2 linked regions of the Psychroserpens ponticola genome follow. The protein of the gene in region 2 interacts with the protein of the main gene of each other region in a pairwise test. Links are inferred from orthologs where the notes say so. Each region holds a gene or a part of one and is shown on either strand. Other genes may lie near its edges.

Evidence for each region.
Region 1: the proteins of rpe (region 2) and eno interact in binary tests that used the Escherichia coli proteins (3 or more experiments, as listed by UniProt). The link is inferred for Psychroserpens ponticola from one-to-one orthologs.

The regions. Positions count from the first base shown.
Region 1 is NZ_CP116221.1:573,939-580,361, forward strand. What follows is about bases 1-2,938. They hold eno (phosphopyruvate hydratase), read left to right. Parts: upstream 1-792; coding sequence 793-2,085; downstream 2,086-2,938. Other genes in these bases: carA (glutamine-hydrolyzing carbamoyl-phosphate synthase small subunit), read left to right, coding at 1-637; MUN68_RS02520 (T9SS type A sorting domain-containing protein), read left to right, coding at 2,139-2,938. Outside these bases: more of MUN68_RS02520, read left to right, coding at 2,939-2,948; MUN68_RS02525 (DUF481 domain-containing protein), read right to left, coding at 2,953-3,705; MUN68_RS02530 (citrate synthase), read left to right, coding at 3,919-5,205; MUN68_RS02535 (dimethylarginine dimethylaminohydrolase family protein), read left to right, coding at 5,272-6,183. UniProt on the Escherichia coli protein: Catalyzes the reversible conversion of 2-phosphoglycerate (2-PG) into phosphoenolpyruvate (PEP). It is essential for the degradation of carbohydrates via glycolysis.
Region 2 is NZ_CP116221.1:3,089,367-3,099,582, reverse strand. What follows is about bases 1,309-4,280. They hold rpe (ribulose-phosphate 3-epimerase), read right to left. Parts: upstream 3,140-4,280; coding sequence 2,477-3,139; downstream 1,309-2,476. Other genes in these bases: MUN68_RS13720 (hypothetical protein), read right to left, coding at 4,229-4,280; MUN68_RS13725 (sigma-70 family RNA polymerase sigma factor), read right to left, coding at 3,275-4,138; MUN68_RS13735 (GumC family protein), read left to right, coding at 1,309-2,480. Also shown: MUN68_RS13740 (polysaccharide biosynthesis/export family protein), read left to right, coding at 1-124; more of MUN68_RS13735, read left to right, coding at 126-1,308; more of MUN68_RS13720, read right to left, coding at 4,281-4,603; MUN68_RS13715 (hypothetical protein), read right to left, coding at 4,865-5,149; MUN68_RS13710 (polyribonucleotide nucleotidyltransferase), read right to left, coding at 5,460-7,712; rpsO (30S ribosomal protein S15), read right to left, coding at 7,908-8,177; MUN68_RS13700 (T9SS type A sorting domain-containing protein), read right to left, coding at 8,313-10,216. UniProt on the Escherichia coli protein: Catalyzes the reversible epimerization of D-ribulose 5-phosphate to D-xylulose 5-phosphate.

The sequences.
Region 1 (6,423 bases), 2.5 Mb from region 2 along the record:
GGAAGGCCTAGAATTAGCGTCGCAAGTTTCAACTAAAGAACCTTATTATTTTGGAGATGAAAATGCAACGCATAAAATTGCTGCACTAGATATCGGAATTAAAAAGAACATCCTTCGTAACCTTGCTAAGCGAGATGCGTATATTAAAGTGTTTCCTTATAATTCAAAGTTTGAAGATTTAGAAGCGTTTAAACCAGATGGTTATTTCTTATCTAATGGGCCTGGAGATCCAGAACCTTTAGTAGAAGCTCAAACAGTAGCTAAAGAAATTATTAAACGAGATTTACCGTTATTTGGAATTTGCTTAGGACATCAAGTAATAGCTTTGGCTAACGGAATTTCAACCTATAAAATGCACAATGGTCATAGAGGAATCAATCATCCTGTGAAGAATTTAGTAACGACAAAAGGTGAAATTACTTCTCAAAATCATGGTTTCGCAATCAATAGAGAAGAAACTGAGGCAAATCCAAATATTGAAATCACTCATGTACATTTAAATGATCATACTGTGGCAGGAATTAAATTGAAACATAAAAATTGCTTTTCAGTACAATATCACCCAGAAGCAAGTCCTGGACCAAACGATTCGACCTATTTGTTTGATGAGTTTATTCAGAATATTAAAAATAATTAATATTAAAAAGGCAACGAAACTATAAATTTGTTGCTTTTTTTATTTTACGAAAACATTATAGTTGAGATATAATGTAATTCTGAAGAGTCAAATCAGTTTTAGGTCAACTATTTCGTAAATTTGTAATACATTCTAAACATAAAAATCAAAAGAAAATGAGCATTATAATTAATATTCATGCAAGACAAATTTTAGATTCAAGAGGAAATCCAACCGTTGAAGTTGATGTAATTACTGAAAATGGAGTTATGGGAAGAGCAGCTGTGCCTTCTGGAGCTTCTACTGGAGAACATGAAGCAGTTGAGCTTCGAGATGGTGGAGATGCATATATGGGAAAAGGTGTTACTAAAGCTGTACATAATGTAAATTCAATCATCTCTCAAGAATTATTAGGAGAGTCAGTATTTGATCAAAATAGAATCGATCAGTTAATGATTGATTTAGACGGAACAGCTAACAAGTCAAAATTGGGAGCTAACGCTATTTTAGGTGTGTCTTTGGCTGCTGCAAAAGCTGCTGCTAGCGAATTAGGAATGCCATTATATAGATATGTTGGAGGCGTTTCCGCAAATACATTGCCAGTACCAATGATGAATATCATTAATGGTGGTTCTCATAGTGATGCACCAATTGCATTTCAAGAATTCATGGTAATGCCTGTAAAAGCGAAAAATTTCACACACGCTATGCAAATGGGAACTGAAATTTTCCATAACCTTAAAAAAGTATTACACGATAGAGGTTTAAGTACAGCTGTTGGTGATGAAGGTGGTTTTGCACCAAACCTAGAAGGAGGAACTGAAGATGCTTTAGAAACGATTGCTAAAGCGGTTGCAAATGCTGGTTACAAATTAGGTGATGATGTGATGATTGCTTTAGATTGTGCTGCTGCAGAGTTCTATAAAGATGGTAAATATGATTACACACTTTTTGAAGGTGATTCTGGAGTTGTAAGAACTAGCAAAGAACAAGCCGATTATTTAGCTGAACTTTCTGAAAAGTATCCTATTCTATCTATTGAAGATGGTATGGATGAAAACGATTGGGATGGTTGGAAATATTTAACTGAAAAAATTGGAGATAAAGTACAATTAGTAGGTGATGATTTATTCGTTACTAATGTAGAGCGTTTATCACGTGGCATTGAAAATGGCATCGCAAATTCTATTTTAATTAAAGTGAATCAAATTGGAACGTTGACTGAAACAATTTCAGCAGTAAACATGGCACATAATGCTGGTTATACATCAGTAATGTCACATCGTTCTGGTGAAACGGAAGATAATACCATTGCAGATTTAGCAGTTGCTTTAAATACTGGACAAATTAAAACAGGTTCTGCTTCTCGTAGTGATCGTATGGCAAAATACAATCAGTTATTACGTATTGAAGAAGAACTACAAGACGTGGCTTACTTTCCTAAAATGAATGCGTTTAAAGTGAAGTAAGAATTTTTCAAATAGAGATTATAAAACCTATCCGTTGATTCGTGTAGGTTTTTTTGTTTTTAGACGCAACCTTTTGTATATTAATACATCTTATTGAAAAACCAGCTGTTAATATTGATGATCAATTAGACTTTTTGGCAACCATAAATCCTATTGGTAGTGATGAAACACCAGATGATAATGAGTTTAGCTTCGAACAAGAAGTTATTGGTTCTTATGATCCTAACGATATTACTTGTTTAGAAGGTGATATTGTTTCGCCAGATAAAATAGGAGACTACCTGCATTACACTATCAATTTTGAAAATACAGGTACAGCTGCTGCAACCTTTGTAGTTGTTAAAGATGATATTGATGAGACTAAGTTTGATATGAATACGTTGCGAGTTATGCACGCTTCTCATGAAATGATGACAAGAATAACTGATAATCGTATTGAGTTTGTTTTTGATAATATTAACCTAGAACCTGAAGGAAGAGGAAATGTCGTATTTAAAATTAAAACTTTGAATTCGTTATCTATTGGTGATTCAGTTTCAAATAAAGCAGATATTTATTTCGATTATAACTATCCTATTGAAACCAACATTGCAACCACAACTTTTGATGCCTTATCAGTTGATGAATTTGGACTAAAGAATTCTGTTTCTGTGTATCCAAATCCAACAAATGGACAACTTTTTATCAATTCAACTTATAAAATTGATGATATAATTCTATATGATATTCAGGGACGAAAGGTTGAAGGTTTTAATGTCTCTGAAACAAATATGCTCAATATATCAAGCGTTTCTAAAGGAGTCTACTTCCTAGAAATTACTTCGGTTAAAGGAAAGTCCACTAAAAAAATAATTAAAGACTGATAGTTTAGAACGTGTATAGCAAGCCATTAGTCAATTCATATTGAGTCTTCGGAATCGAAGAACTCACAGGAAATGCATCAAAGAAATAATTAAATGTAGTTTTAAAAGCTAAGTCATCAAAGATTTTAAGTAGTACAGAGGTATTACTTGATAATCTATGATCTTTTAAAGCATCAATTTTAGGCTGAAAGTAGCTCGTGCTAATGATGCTTAATGTTTCCGTAGGATATAAACTAAACGATAGATAGATACTTCCTCTAATATCTTCTTGAAGTCGATCTGTTATTTCATCTGAAGCTTTTTCATGTTCATACATTATTAATGTGCCCAAGTAAAACTTATACTTGTCGTTTTCGCTTAGTTTAAAACGTGGACCAGTTCCTAATAAAAACCGTAGATCTATATTAGAAACCGCATCGTACTGAGCTTGGGTAAAGACTTCCCATTTTATGCTCTTTGTGAGTTTTCTGTTGTATCTTAAATGTTGTGTGCCTCTATTAACTAAAGAATTGCCTTCAATTTTTTGGAGATTGATATCATTAACAAACAACCATAAATTACTTGAATCTTTATACTGAATGTGTGCTTTATTCTCAATTTTGAAAATATCATTGGTATTCTTAATCAAGGATAAATTTAAACTTGTAGCTCCAGTCCATTTTGTCGAATCTGTAGGTTTTCGAAGGGTTTCTACATTTATAACTTGAGCATTAGCAATAGACGTTATAAAAAATAATACAAATAAAAAGCGTAACATATGAATCGTATTTAGAAACAAAAATACCATTTAACTCCTAAAAATCAAGAAGTCAATTTGTAAAACATAATTTTGACCATCGCTAGTATACTTTTATTTTGCTATCTGTTTTATGAATATCATAATTGTTAAAACCATTATAAATAGACTTTATAAATCCTTAGATATTTTGTAATTTTACAAGACTTAAATTAATATATAAAACATCAACAAATGTCAGATAAAGCTACATTAGAAATTAATGGTAAAAAATATGAATTTCCTATAGTTGTAGGTACAGAAAATGAAGTTGCGATAGATGTAAAAACTTTAAGAGGTGCTACTGGAGGAGTTATTACTATTGATCCTGGATATAAAAATACAGGAAGTTGTGAAAGTGCTATTACTTTTTTAGATGGAGAAAAAGGAATCTTAAGATATAGAGGATACTCTATCGAGGAATTAGCTGAAAAAGCAGATTTTCTAGAAGTAGCCTATTTGTTAATCTTTGGTGAGTTGCCAACTCAAGATGAATTGGATCAATTTCATTCAGATATCAAAAAACACGCTGTTGTTGATGATGATATCAAGAAAATATTAGATGCATTTCCTAAATCGGCACATCCAATGGGTGTTTTAGCATCACTCACTAGTGCGCTAACGGCATTTAATCCAACGTCAGTAGATGTGAATTCTGAAGAAGAAATGTACAATGCTATCGTTAGAATTCTAGGAAAATTTCCAATTCTTGTAGCATGGACAATGCGTAAAAAACATGGAATGCCATTAGACTATGGAAGTTCATCTTTAGGATATGTAGAGAATATTTTACAAATGATGTTTAAACGTCCAGATCAAGATTATGAGCAAAACCCAATTTTAGTAAATGCTTTAGATAAATTATTAATTCTTCATGCAGATCACGAGCAAAACTGTTCAACATCTACTGTAAGAATTACAGGGTCATCACATGCTGGATTATTTGTTTCATTATCTGCTGGAATCTCTGCACTTTGGGGACCATTGCATGGTGGAGCAAATCAAGCAGTTTTAGAAATGCTTGAAGCTATTAAAGAAGATGGAGGTGATACGAAGAAATATATGGCGAAAGCTAAAGATAAAGAGGATCCTTTCCGTTTAATGGGCTTCGGACATAGAGTCTATAAAAACTTTGATCCAAGAGCTAAGATAATTAAAGTTGCTGCTGATGAAGTATTATCAGACTTAGGAGTAGAAGACCCTATTCTTGATATTGCTAAAGGTTTAGAAAAAGAAGCTTTAGAAGATCAATATTTCGTGGATAGAAAGTTATATCCAAACGTAGATTTCTACTCAGGAATCATTTATAGAGGCATGGGAATACCTACGGAAATGTTTACAGTAATGTTCGCTTTAGGACGCTTGCCTGGTTGGATTTCACAATGGAGAGAAATGCGTATGCGTAAAGAACCAATTGGTCGTCCACGTCAGTTATATACAGGTGAAACGTACAGACCATTTAAAGACATTTCAAATAGATAAGTCTTTTAATATAAAGATTAATAAGCTTCATAAGTAATTATGGAGCTTTTTTTATATTTGTAATATATGAAACTACACATACAAAACGAAACGTCTCGTCTTAGAGCCGTTATATTAGGTACAGCCGAAAGTAATGGTCCAACACCTAAAATTGAAGATGCTTACGACCCAAAATCAGTGCAACATATCAAAGCTGGAACATATCCAAAAGAAGCTGATATGATTAAAGAAATGGAAGCAGTTGCTGATGTTTTAAAAAAGTATGATGTAAAAGTATATCGACCAGAAATCATCAAAGATTACAATCAAATTTTTGCTAGAGACATTTCGTTTGTAATAGAAGATAAAATTATTATCGCTAATATTTTACCAGATCGTGAGCGAGAAGTAGAAGCAACCAAATATATTTGGCAAGATGTACCAAAAGAAAACCGTATTGTGTTGCCTGAAGAATGTCATGTTGAAGGTGGTGATGTAATGCCATGGAATGATTATGTTTTTATTGGTACGTATTCTGGTGACGATTATGCCGATTATATTACTGCTCGTACTAATATGGACGCTGTGATTGCCTTACAAGAGTTGTTTCCTCATAAAACAGTGAAATCCTTTGAGTTGCGTAAATCAAATACAGAACCGAAAGACAATGCTTTGCATTTAGATTGCTGTTTTCAACCTATCGGAAAAGATAAAGCCATTATTCATAAAAATGGATTTTTAGTTGAAAGTGAATACCAATGGTTAGTTGATTTCTTCGGAAAAGAAAATGTTTTTGAAATCACCAAAGATGAAATGTACAATATGAATAGTAATATCTTTTCAATATCTGAAGAGGTGATTATTTCTGAACGCAATTTTACGCGATTAAATTCGTGGCTTCGTGACAACGGATTTACAGTTGAAGAAGTTCCTTATGCTGAAATAGCAAAACAAGAAGGTTTATTGCGTTGTAGTACGATGCCTTTGATAAGGGATTAGGGAAAGATGTTATAATATTAATGCGTAATGTTTATCAAATATGACTAAGAACAATAGTTAATCTAATTTAGAAAATAATTGTAGTAATGTCAATAGGTAGTTCTACGTATAGAAATTATATTAGTCAACTACAAAGTCTGGCCAACGTTTCATATAAGTAACAAATTTATCGCTTAAGCCTTCCTTAGCTGTTGTTGCTAGTAAGAAATTTTATTTAGAAATCATGTAAAAATAGTTGTA
Region 2 (10,216 bases):
CGATATCATCATTGTAAATCCGAATAAATCAAAGGTTACAAGTTCTGGATATATAGGGAATATTGGAATTCTTCTCTCTGTTACATCTGTACTTTTAAGTTCAATTATTTTATTATCTAGGTAGAATGGACATACAACCAAATAACAACGCTGCATTTACTATTTTAGAAGATGATAATGCAAATTTAAAGCAAGAATTTAATAAATATCTAAGACAATGGCCTTGGTTTGTTTTTGCTTTAATTATAGCTTTAGCTAGTGCTTATTTATACGTAAGATATGCTCCTAGGATATATGAAACTAGTGCTAAAATTAAAATTTTAGACGAGTCTGAAGGTTTAGAATTGCCTACTTCAGCATTCATTTTTAAGCGTAAAAATATAAACTTAGAAAATGAAATGGAAATTATTAGATCTTATCAGCTTCTTGAAAAAGTGGCAAAAAGATTAAAACTAAATACTGTATTTTTTGAAGAAGGTACAATTCAAACCGCACAAATAGCAGAATTACCTTTTGAATACCAACAATTAGTTGAACCTGAAAGTATAGAAAAAGTTAGTTCTTATGCTATAGAAATTGAAAAGGAAACAATTAAAATTACAGATTTAAAAACCAACCAAGTATATAACAGATCTCATGTAACAGAAGTCGAAACAGACAGCCTTTTACCATTCTCGGTAGCTGTTAATAACCAACTATCCTATGATGAGAGTGCTGGAAAACGCTATACCGTATATTTAGGACCACTTAAAAAAGCAACTTTAGCACTCAGAGCTCAGCTTTCTGTAGAATCAGTTGGTGACGTAAGTGATTTACTTAAATTGACTATCAGAGGCGAAAGTAGGTTACGTTCAGAACGAATATTGAATACACTTTTACAGGTTTTTAATAATGATGGAATAAAAGATAGACAATTGGTTTCTCAACGGACTTTAGATTTTATCGATGACAGATTTATTTATCTGGCAGAGGAATTAGACTCTATTGAAGTAGATCGTAAGGAATTTAAACAGCGTAACAATTTAATTGACTTAAGTACTGATGCAGAATTAGGCTTACAGCTAAGATCTAGGTCAGACGATAAGGTATTTGAAATTGAGAGTCAAATTGCATTAGTTGAAGTCCTTAAGAACTCAATAGTTACAGACGAAGAAGGAAAACTCATACCTGAAGATGTTGGACTCCAAAACAGAAATGTTAATTCATTAATTGGAGAATATAATCAGGCCGTACTTGATAAGGATAAACTTATTAGTAGTGGAGGTGGAGGTATAAATAATCCTACAGTTCAATTAACAAAAGCTAGAATAAAAGATTTAACATCTAATATTACAAAATCTCTTGAATCCTACTACAAGCAATTAGAGTTGTCGCAATCACAATTAAGAAGTAGAAATAGAGAGTTGTCGGGTACGGTTGCACAAATCCCTAAAAAGGAGAAACTGTTGAGAGCTATTGAGCGTCAACAAACAATTAAAGAAAGTTTATATCTTTTATTATTACAAAAGCGTGAAGAAGCAGCTATTAATTTAGCAATTACAGAGCCTTCAATTAAAGTGGTTGATTTTGCATTGTCATCATCTGCGCCTAAAACGCCAAAACCAAATGTTATTTATGCTGCATCAATTTTAGGCGGTTTTCTAGTGCCATTTGGAGTCCTATTTATAATTTTCATGTTTGATACTAAAATCCATGAAAAGGATGATATTGTAAAATTGAATAATAAAATACCAATTATAGCAGAGATACCAGATATAAATAAAAAAGAAAAAACGCTTTTTGAAGATCCTAATGATAGATCTGTATTAGCCGAATCTTTCAGAATTTTAAGTTCTAATGTTAATTATTTAATTCCATTAACCGATAGTGATGATGGGAAAGTAATTTATTGTACCTCAACTATTAAGGGTGAAGGGAAGACTTTTATTAGTATCAATTTATCTTTAGCACTTTCTAGTATGAATAAAAAAGTGTTATTAATAGGAGCAGATTTACGTAATCCTCAAATTCATACCCACACAAAATTTGATAAAAATACAGTAGGATTGTCTGATTATTTGAATGATAAATCTATTGATTGGCAATCAAACCTTGTGAAAGGATTTGATAATCATCCAAATCATGATATCTTACTTTCAGGAAATATCCCTCCGAATCCAACCAGTTTATTAACCAATTGGAGATATGAAGATTTAATAAATCAAGCCAAAAAAATATATGATTATGTTATTGTAGATACAGCTCCAACTATTCTAGTTACTGATACAATGCTTATCTCTAAATTTGCAGATGTAACCGTTTATATTGCAAGAGCTAATTTTACTGATAAAAAGATTTTAACGTTCTCTGATGATTTATTCAAAACGGGTAAATTAAATAATATGGCGTTTGTAATTAATGGTGTAGGAGCTAGTAAATCTTATGGTTATGGCTATAACTATGGCTATGGCTATGGCTATGGTAGTAAAGAGCAAACTTAACTGTTTGCTAAAGCTTTTAAATCTTTAATTGTTTCTGTTTGGTTTTTACTTTTAAAAACATAGCTACCTGCAACTAATATGTCTGCACCTGCTTCAATAAGCTGCTTTGCATTTTTATTAGTGACACCTCCATCAATTTCAATTTTGGTTGTAGCTCCATTTTTGTTAATCATTTTTTTTAATTGATTAACTTTTGAATATGTGTTTTCAATAAAACTCTGACCGCCAAATCCTGGGTTTACACTCATTAAACATATCAAATCTATATTTTGGATTATATCTTCTAATAACGCAATAGGAGTATGTGGATTTAATGCAACACCAGCTTTCATACCTTCAGCTTTAATTGCTTGTATAGTTCTATGAAGATGAGGACATGCTTCATAATGTACTGTAAGATTATCTGCTCCAAGATTGGCAAATGTTTTGATATATCTATCTGGATCTACAATCATTAAATGTACATCTACTGGTTTTATTGTATGTGTGGTAATTGCTTTTAAAACTGGCATTCCAAAAGAAATATTGGGTACAAATACACCATCCATAATATCAATGTGAAACCAATCTGCTTCACTGTCGTTTATCATTTCAATATCGCGTTGTAAATTAGCAAAATCGGCTGCTAAAATTGAAGGTGCTATAAGTTTTGAAGACATAAGTTGTTTTTTGCAAAAATAGTACAAAAAAACAAACCCACGGTAATCAGCCGTGGGTTCTTTCATCAATCAAAAAACGAACAGTTATTTTGTAACTGTTTGTTACTGTTATTAGGTCGTGAAAAAATATAATTACTAACCTAAATATGTTTTTAATATTTTACTTCTGGACGTGTGTTTTAATCTTCTAATCGCTTTTTCTTTAATTTGACGTACACGTTCTCGTGTCAAATCAAATGTTTCACCTATTTCTTCTAATGTCATTGGGTGTTGATTTCCAAGGCCAAAATATAGTCGTATTACATCAGCTTCTCGAGGTGTTAGAGTTTCTAAGGCTCTTTCAATTTCGGTTCGTAAAGATTCATGTAATAAATCTCTATCTGGATTTGGTGATTCACTACTTCGTAATACATCATAAAGGTTTGAATCCTCACCTTGAACTAAAGGAGCATCCATTGAGACATGACGACCAGAGTTTTTTAATGACTCTTTGACATCATTTATAGTCATATCTAACTCTTTTGCAATTTCTTCAGCACTTGGTGGACGTTCATGACTTTGCTCTAAAAAAGCAAATGTTTTATTTATTTTATTAATAGAACCAATTTTGTTTAAAGGTAAGCGAACAATACGAGATTGTTCAGCTAATGCTTGTAATATTGATTGACGTATCCACCAAACAGCGTAAGATATGAATTTAAATCCACGTGTTTCATCAAATCGTTGTGCAGCTTTAATTAAACCTAAGTTTCCTTCATTAATTAGATCTGGCAAAGTTAAACCTTGATTCTGATATTGTTTTGCTACAGAAACAACAAAACGTAAGTTTGCTTTAGTTAATTTTTCTAAAGCTATTTGATCACCTGCTTTGATTCTTTGAGCTAATTCTACCTCTTCATCTGCTGTAATTAAATCAACCTTTCCAATCTCTTGTAAATACTTGTCTAAGGAGGCCGTTTCTCTATTGGTAACCTGTTTTGTGATTTTTAGCTGTCTCATCTAAATGTCTTCTTTAATTTGGGTAAATGTATTTTACTATATAGTTATACGTAACAAGCGTTAAAAATGTTACAAGTATATTGAATTAATTTATATTTTGATTAAACTTTTGTTGTGTAAATTAATGTCATCAAGCATTTCATTTGTGAATTTGTAATGTCCTTTAGTCGTAATAAGTTTGAAATGATGTGATTTTAAGGCAGTAAAAGCGTTTAAAAATAGCCATTTAGATTTTAATAATTTTGGTTTTTCACTTTTTAGACTTATATCAAAATAGTGTTTGCTACCGTTTTTATCTGCAACAATATCTGGTGTAATAATTATATCACTCCCTTTTTTTGTAAATGATTTTGGAGTTTCATAACCTTCAGTATCAGCTTTGATGTTTTCGAAACCATGGTGCTCTAAATAATCTACTGAGTCTTTTAAAATATCTTGATATTTTTCTTTGTCTTCATGTATCATAACTCGTAATATAGTGAAAACTAAGGCGTTTTCCAATTTGATGACTATTATATAGTGATTGAATAAGTTTGAAAACTCTTCAATACTAGATTTTATTTAGAATTGTTTTTAATATCTCATTCTTTATAAGAATATCTTAGCGAAGCAGATCTAATGACTATTGAGTGAAAAACTCTCTGGTTTCTCTACTAAAATATTTTCTAAAATTGAAAAATTGAAACTCATTATAAGTTGTAATATTGTCATCGTTATTAATATTAGTTATTCACTATTACCATTGCCAAAACTAGTATTAAATAATTCTATTGTGTTTGGAGTAATTTGATTAACTACTGAAATTTGAGAAATTCCATCTGGTAAAATGTTTGCGAAAGTTTCATTTGTATGTTCAAATTCATACTTTGTAAAGGAACTTTCTGTAGGATTAATTATAAACTCTTCTATATACTCCGCTAATTCATTTACAGCATTGTAATTAAATAGTTTTCTCTTATTTAATACCGTCTCTGTACTCTGATCTTCTATTGTTAGTGTATGCGTTATCAAAACTTTTTTTGGTGCTTGTAGAAAATCTTAACCCTTCAGCTCTAATTATCTTGTTATTCATAACAACATAATTTATTGAGTCAATAACAGTGTTTGAATTATCATTCTGCGCATCATAAAACTTAATGATGAAGTTGCTAAATTGAATTGAGGATTGATTATCTTCTTCATTTGCACTATCCTCTGGAGAACAAGAATAAACTGATTAAAATAAGATTATTAGAATAAATATTTTTTTCACAATAAATAAAAAGGTCTTTTCCAAAAACATGAAAAAGACCTTAGGTAATATATTTTAAAAAGCTAATTATTAATCGTCTTTTTTATCTTCTCTAGGTTTGCGATCATCACGACGGTTATCGCGTCCGCGATTGTCTCTACCTCTGTTATCGCGTCCACCAGAACGTTTATCATCTCTTGGTGGTCTTGCTACATAACCTTCAGGTTTTGGTAAAATTGCTTTACGAGATACTTTTTCTTTACGTGTTCTAGAATCTACACCAAAATACTTTACATCAAAAACGTCTCCCATGTTTACAACATCAGACACATTTTCTGTGCGTTCCCAAGCTAATTCACTTACGTGTAATAAAACTTCATTACCAGGAGCGTCCATATACTCAACAACAGCACCAAAATCTAACATTTTGATTACTTTTACTTCGTAAACGCTACCAACTGTTGGTTTAAACAATATAGCATCTATTCTAGCCATAACTGCATCAATACCAGTTTTACCAACACCCAAAATTTCTACAATACCTTCTTCAGTTACAGGATCTTCGTTAATTACGATAGTTGTCTCAGTTTCTTTTTGCATTTCCTGAATTACTTTTCCACCAGGACCTATTAATGCTCCGATAAATTCGTTAGGAACTCGTCTAGTTACCATTGTAGGCGCATGATCTTTCACATCTGCATTTGGTGTAGCAATTGTATCAGTCAGTTTCTCTAAGATATGTAAACGACCATTACGAGCTTGTTGAAGTGCATTCACTAAAATCTCGTATGATAATCCTTTTACTTTAATATCCATTTGACAAGCTGTAATACCATCTGCAGTACCAGTTACTTTAAAATCCATATCACCAAGATGATCTTCATCACCTAAAATATCAGATAATACAGCATACTTTCCAGAATCTGCATCAGAAATTAATCCCATTGCAATACCAGAAACAGGTTTTGTCATTTGTACACCAGCATCCATAAGTGCCATTGTCCCAGAACAAACAGTTGCCATAGAAGACGAACCGTTAGATTCTAATACTTCAGATACAACTCTAACAGTGTAAGGGCAATCTGCAGGAATCATTCCCTTTAATGCACGTTGCGCTAAGTTACCATGTCCTACTTCTCTACGAGATGTTCCACGAATAGGTCTAGCTTCTCCTGTACAAAAAGGAGGGAAGTTATAATGTAAATAGAAACGTTCTTCACCTTCTTGTGATGGCATATCTATTTGATTTGCATCTCTTGATGTTCCTAAAGTTACTGTAGCCAATGCTTGAGTTTCTCCACGAGTAAAAATTGAAGAACCATGTGTTGATGGTAAATAATCTACTTCACACCAGATTGGTCTAATTTCATCAGTTTTTCTACCATCTAAACGTAAACCTTCATCTAAGGTTAAATTTCTAATGGCAGCTTTTTCAGCTTTACGGTAATAATCAGAAACTAAACCTCCGTAATCTGCTAATTCTTCTTCAGAAAACGTCGCTTTAATATCTTCTTTTATTTGTTGAAAAGCAGCACTTCTTTCATGCTTTGAAGATCCAGCTTTTGCAATAGCATATACTTTGTCATATGCCATGTCATGTACTTTCTTCTCTAAATCTTTGTCTTCTCTTTCTGGTTCATATTCACGAACGTCTTTCTTTCCGAATGCTTCTGCTAATCTTACTTGAGCAGCACATTGTACTTTAATTGCTTCGTGAGCAAATTTAATAGCATCTGCCATTTCTTCTTCAGAAATCTCATCCATTTCACCTTCTACCATCATTACTGAATCAGCAGAAGCACCAATCATCATATCGATATCAGATTCTTCTAATTGAGCAAATGTTGGGTTGATAATGAATTCACCATTGATACGACCAACTCTAGCCTCAGATATTGCACATTCAAACGGGAAATCTGATAATTGAATTGCAGCAGAAGCAGCTAAACCTGCCATAGCATCTGGCATAACTTCAGGGTCATGAGACATTAATTGAATCATCACCTGTGTTTCAGAATGGTAATCTTTTGGGAATAACGGACGTAAAACTCTGTCTACTAAACGCATTGTTAATACTTCACCATCACTTGGTCTTGCTTCTCTTTTGAAGAAACCACCTGGATATCGTCCTGCAGCAGCAAATTTTTCTCTGTAATCTACAGTTAAAGGAAGGAAATTAACGTCCTTTTGTTCGTAATTGGAAACAACAGTACATAATAACATACATTTTCCAGATTGCACCACAACGCTACCATGAGCTTGTTTTGCTAATTTTCCGGTTTCGATAGAAATTTCTCTACCATCACCAAGGTCAATGACCTCTCTAAATACTTTTGGAATCATAAATTTTTTAATTCTAGTTTTGAATATTTTAAACATATCAAAACAATGTTAAACAATGGTCGTTGTGTTGTAGTTGTTGTTGTGAGACGTGATGTCTTGACCAATGAAAAACTATAATTAGCTTCTTATTTACGAATGTTATACTCTTTCGTAAGAGTTATTGTATAAAAAAAGAGGCACGAAGCCTCTTTAATTTTATTTTCTTAATCCTAACTCTTTAACTATTGCACGATATCTTAAAACATCTTTCTTAGTTAAGTAATCAAGTAGGCTTCTTCTTTTTCCTACTAACATTACTAATGAACGCTCAGTGTTATAATCTTTACGATTGTTTTTTAAGTGCTCAGTTAAATGTTCAATTCTTTGTGTAAATAATGCAATCTGTCCTTCCGCAGAACCAGTATCTTTTGCGTTTTTACCGTGTTTCTTAAAGAGTTTCTCTTTTTCTTTTTTGTCTAAATACATGCTAATATTATTGTAAATGATTTTTATGTACGTTGAAAGTCAATCTTTCAAGCTGCAAATATAGTAATTTTTAATGATTTACAAATATTTTGGCACTACTGTTTTTTATACAATATTTAAAAGTAAATTTATGTTCTACTGAATGATGATTTGATGAGTTTCAATGACTCCTTCATAATTAAGAACCAAGGTATAGACACCTGAAGCTAAACTGCTAACGTTTATAGTTGTTAAAGTTGCTATTGCATTTGCCTCATACACCATCCAACCAGAACTTGTGAATAGTTTTATAACTAGTCCTTCGCCGTATTGTAATAGGCCTGCTGATTGGTTTGCTAATTTTACATTTAAAACGGTGTCAGCTGGAACAGGATAGATAACAAAATTATTGCTAGTAATACTACCTTCTGCATCTATTTTGTTGCATTTTTTAGTGCAATGCTTTATGTCGAAATTTATTGTTTTCCAACGTGACCATCCGCAATTGTTTCTCATTCTTACTTTAAATTGTATTTTGCCATTACATTGAGGACTAATAATTGCAAACTCATTATTAGATACAGACCAAGTAAAATTTGTGGAAACTTGTTGCCACTCAACTTCAGAGACTTCATTGTTTGAAGGTTGCATATTAAGTTTGATGGCTATATCATCACAACTGTTAAATGTAGCTATTGGGTCTGAAAGTCCAGTTTTGATTTTATTAATTTTTTCTACGGAAAGGACATCAGGTACTCCAATAAAGATGTTTTTACTAAAGCTTCTCCCATCTTCTATGGTTGCAATAATATGTCCATTACCATTACTTAATGCTTTTACAGTAATACTCTGATTATTGTTGTCTATTTCTAATATTTCAAGATTGAGAGAAGCAAACCAGGTTGGTTGTGAAGGTAATTTACAAGTTCCAAAATAAAATGTTCTTACTTCATCTAAGCAAAAGGCACTATCTCCATGTAAATCGGTATTATCTAAAGGATAGTATGGCGTTTGTTCATTGCCTGCTAATTCTTCAAATAGCCATTGTGCACTTTCTTTTGTGAAGCTTGTATGTTGCGTATTTTCATCATGGCCAAAATAACTATCAAAATAAGTCTCATCACTACAAATTAAATTATAATCTAGCGAATTCAACCAGCTTTGATCTGGATTTTTATGTGCTATAGCTGAAAATGAAGGAATAAAAGAGTGATTAGGTCTGAAATCACGTAGTTCAAATTCACTGTCTCCTAAAGAGCTAGATAACCAGTATATAATATTGTCTCCTGGGAATTCCCAAAAGCTTCCTCCTGCACCATCAATTGGTGATGTTCCTAGTATTGACGTTGCGATATCATTTTGCGCATTGAAATATCCACCTGGTACAATATCCATATTATCTCTTGAATTAATATTAGGAGATTTAAGTTTGAAATCCCTAAAACCTGCTTTAAATCTAGCAACTCTTTTGTAACCAGAGCCAAAAGAAGGCATGAAGTGACTTTCTAGACTCGCTATATGCACCTTAAAGTTAATTGAGCCAAAAGGCCATGGCAAATCAATATCTACCCTTTGGAATCCTCTAATATTAAGTACTTTTTCACTATTGTAGCCTATTGTTTTTCCTTTCAAAGAACCATTTATTAGTGCTATTTTACGTAAGTTTTGAGGATAACCATGTGAATTTGGTAAGCCATTATCTTCTAAATTATTATAATATGTTCTATAAAATAGTGAACCATCATCATTAGAATATCCTTGTGATGCTACTTTACCATTAAGATTATTTTCGTTTATGGAGTGAAGACTTGGTACATTTCTATGGAATTCAATTAATTGTTGTTTGGCAGCGACACTTCCTAATTGATTCATGTAAAAGTCATTAGCCGAATCACTATCGCCAATGGAGCTCGCTAAATATATGAGGGCTTGATCACCAACAGGAATGTTTGCACCTAGATGTGGACTATCGACACTTACCCATAAACCCGTATTGTGATTCCAATCTTCATCATTTGTGTCAGCATATTTTTTTTCCATATATGATAATGCATATCTCG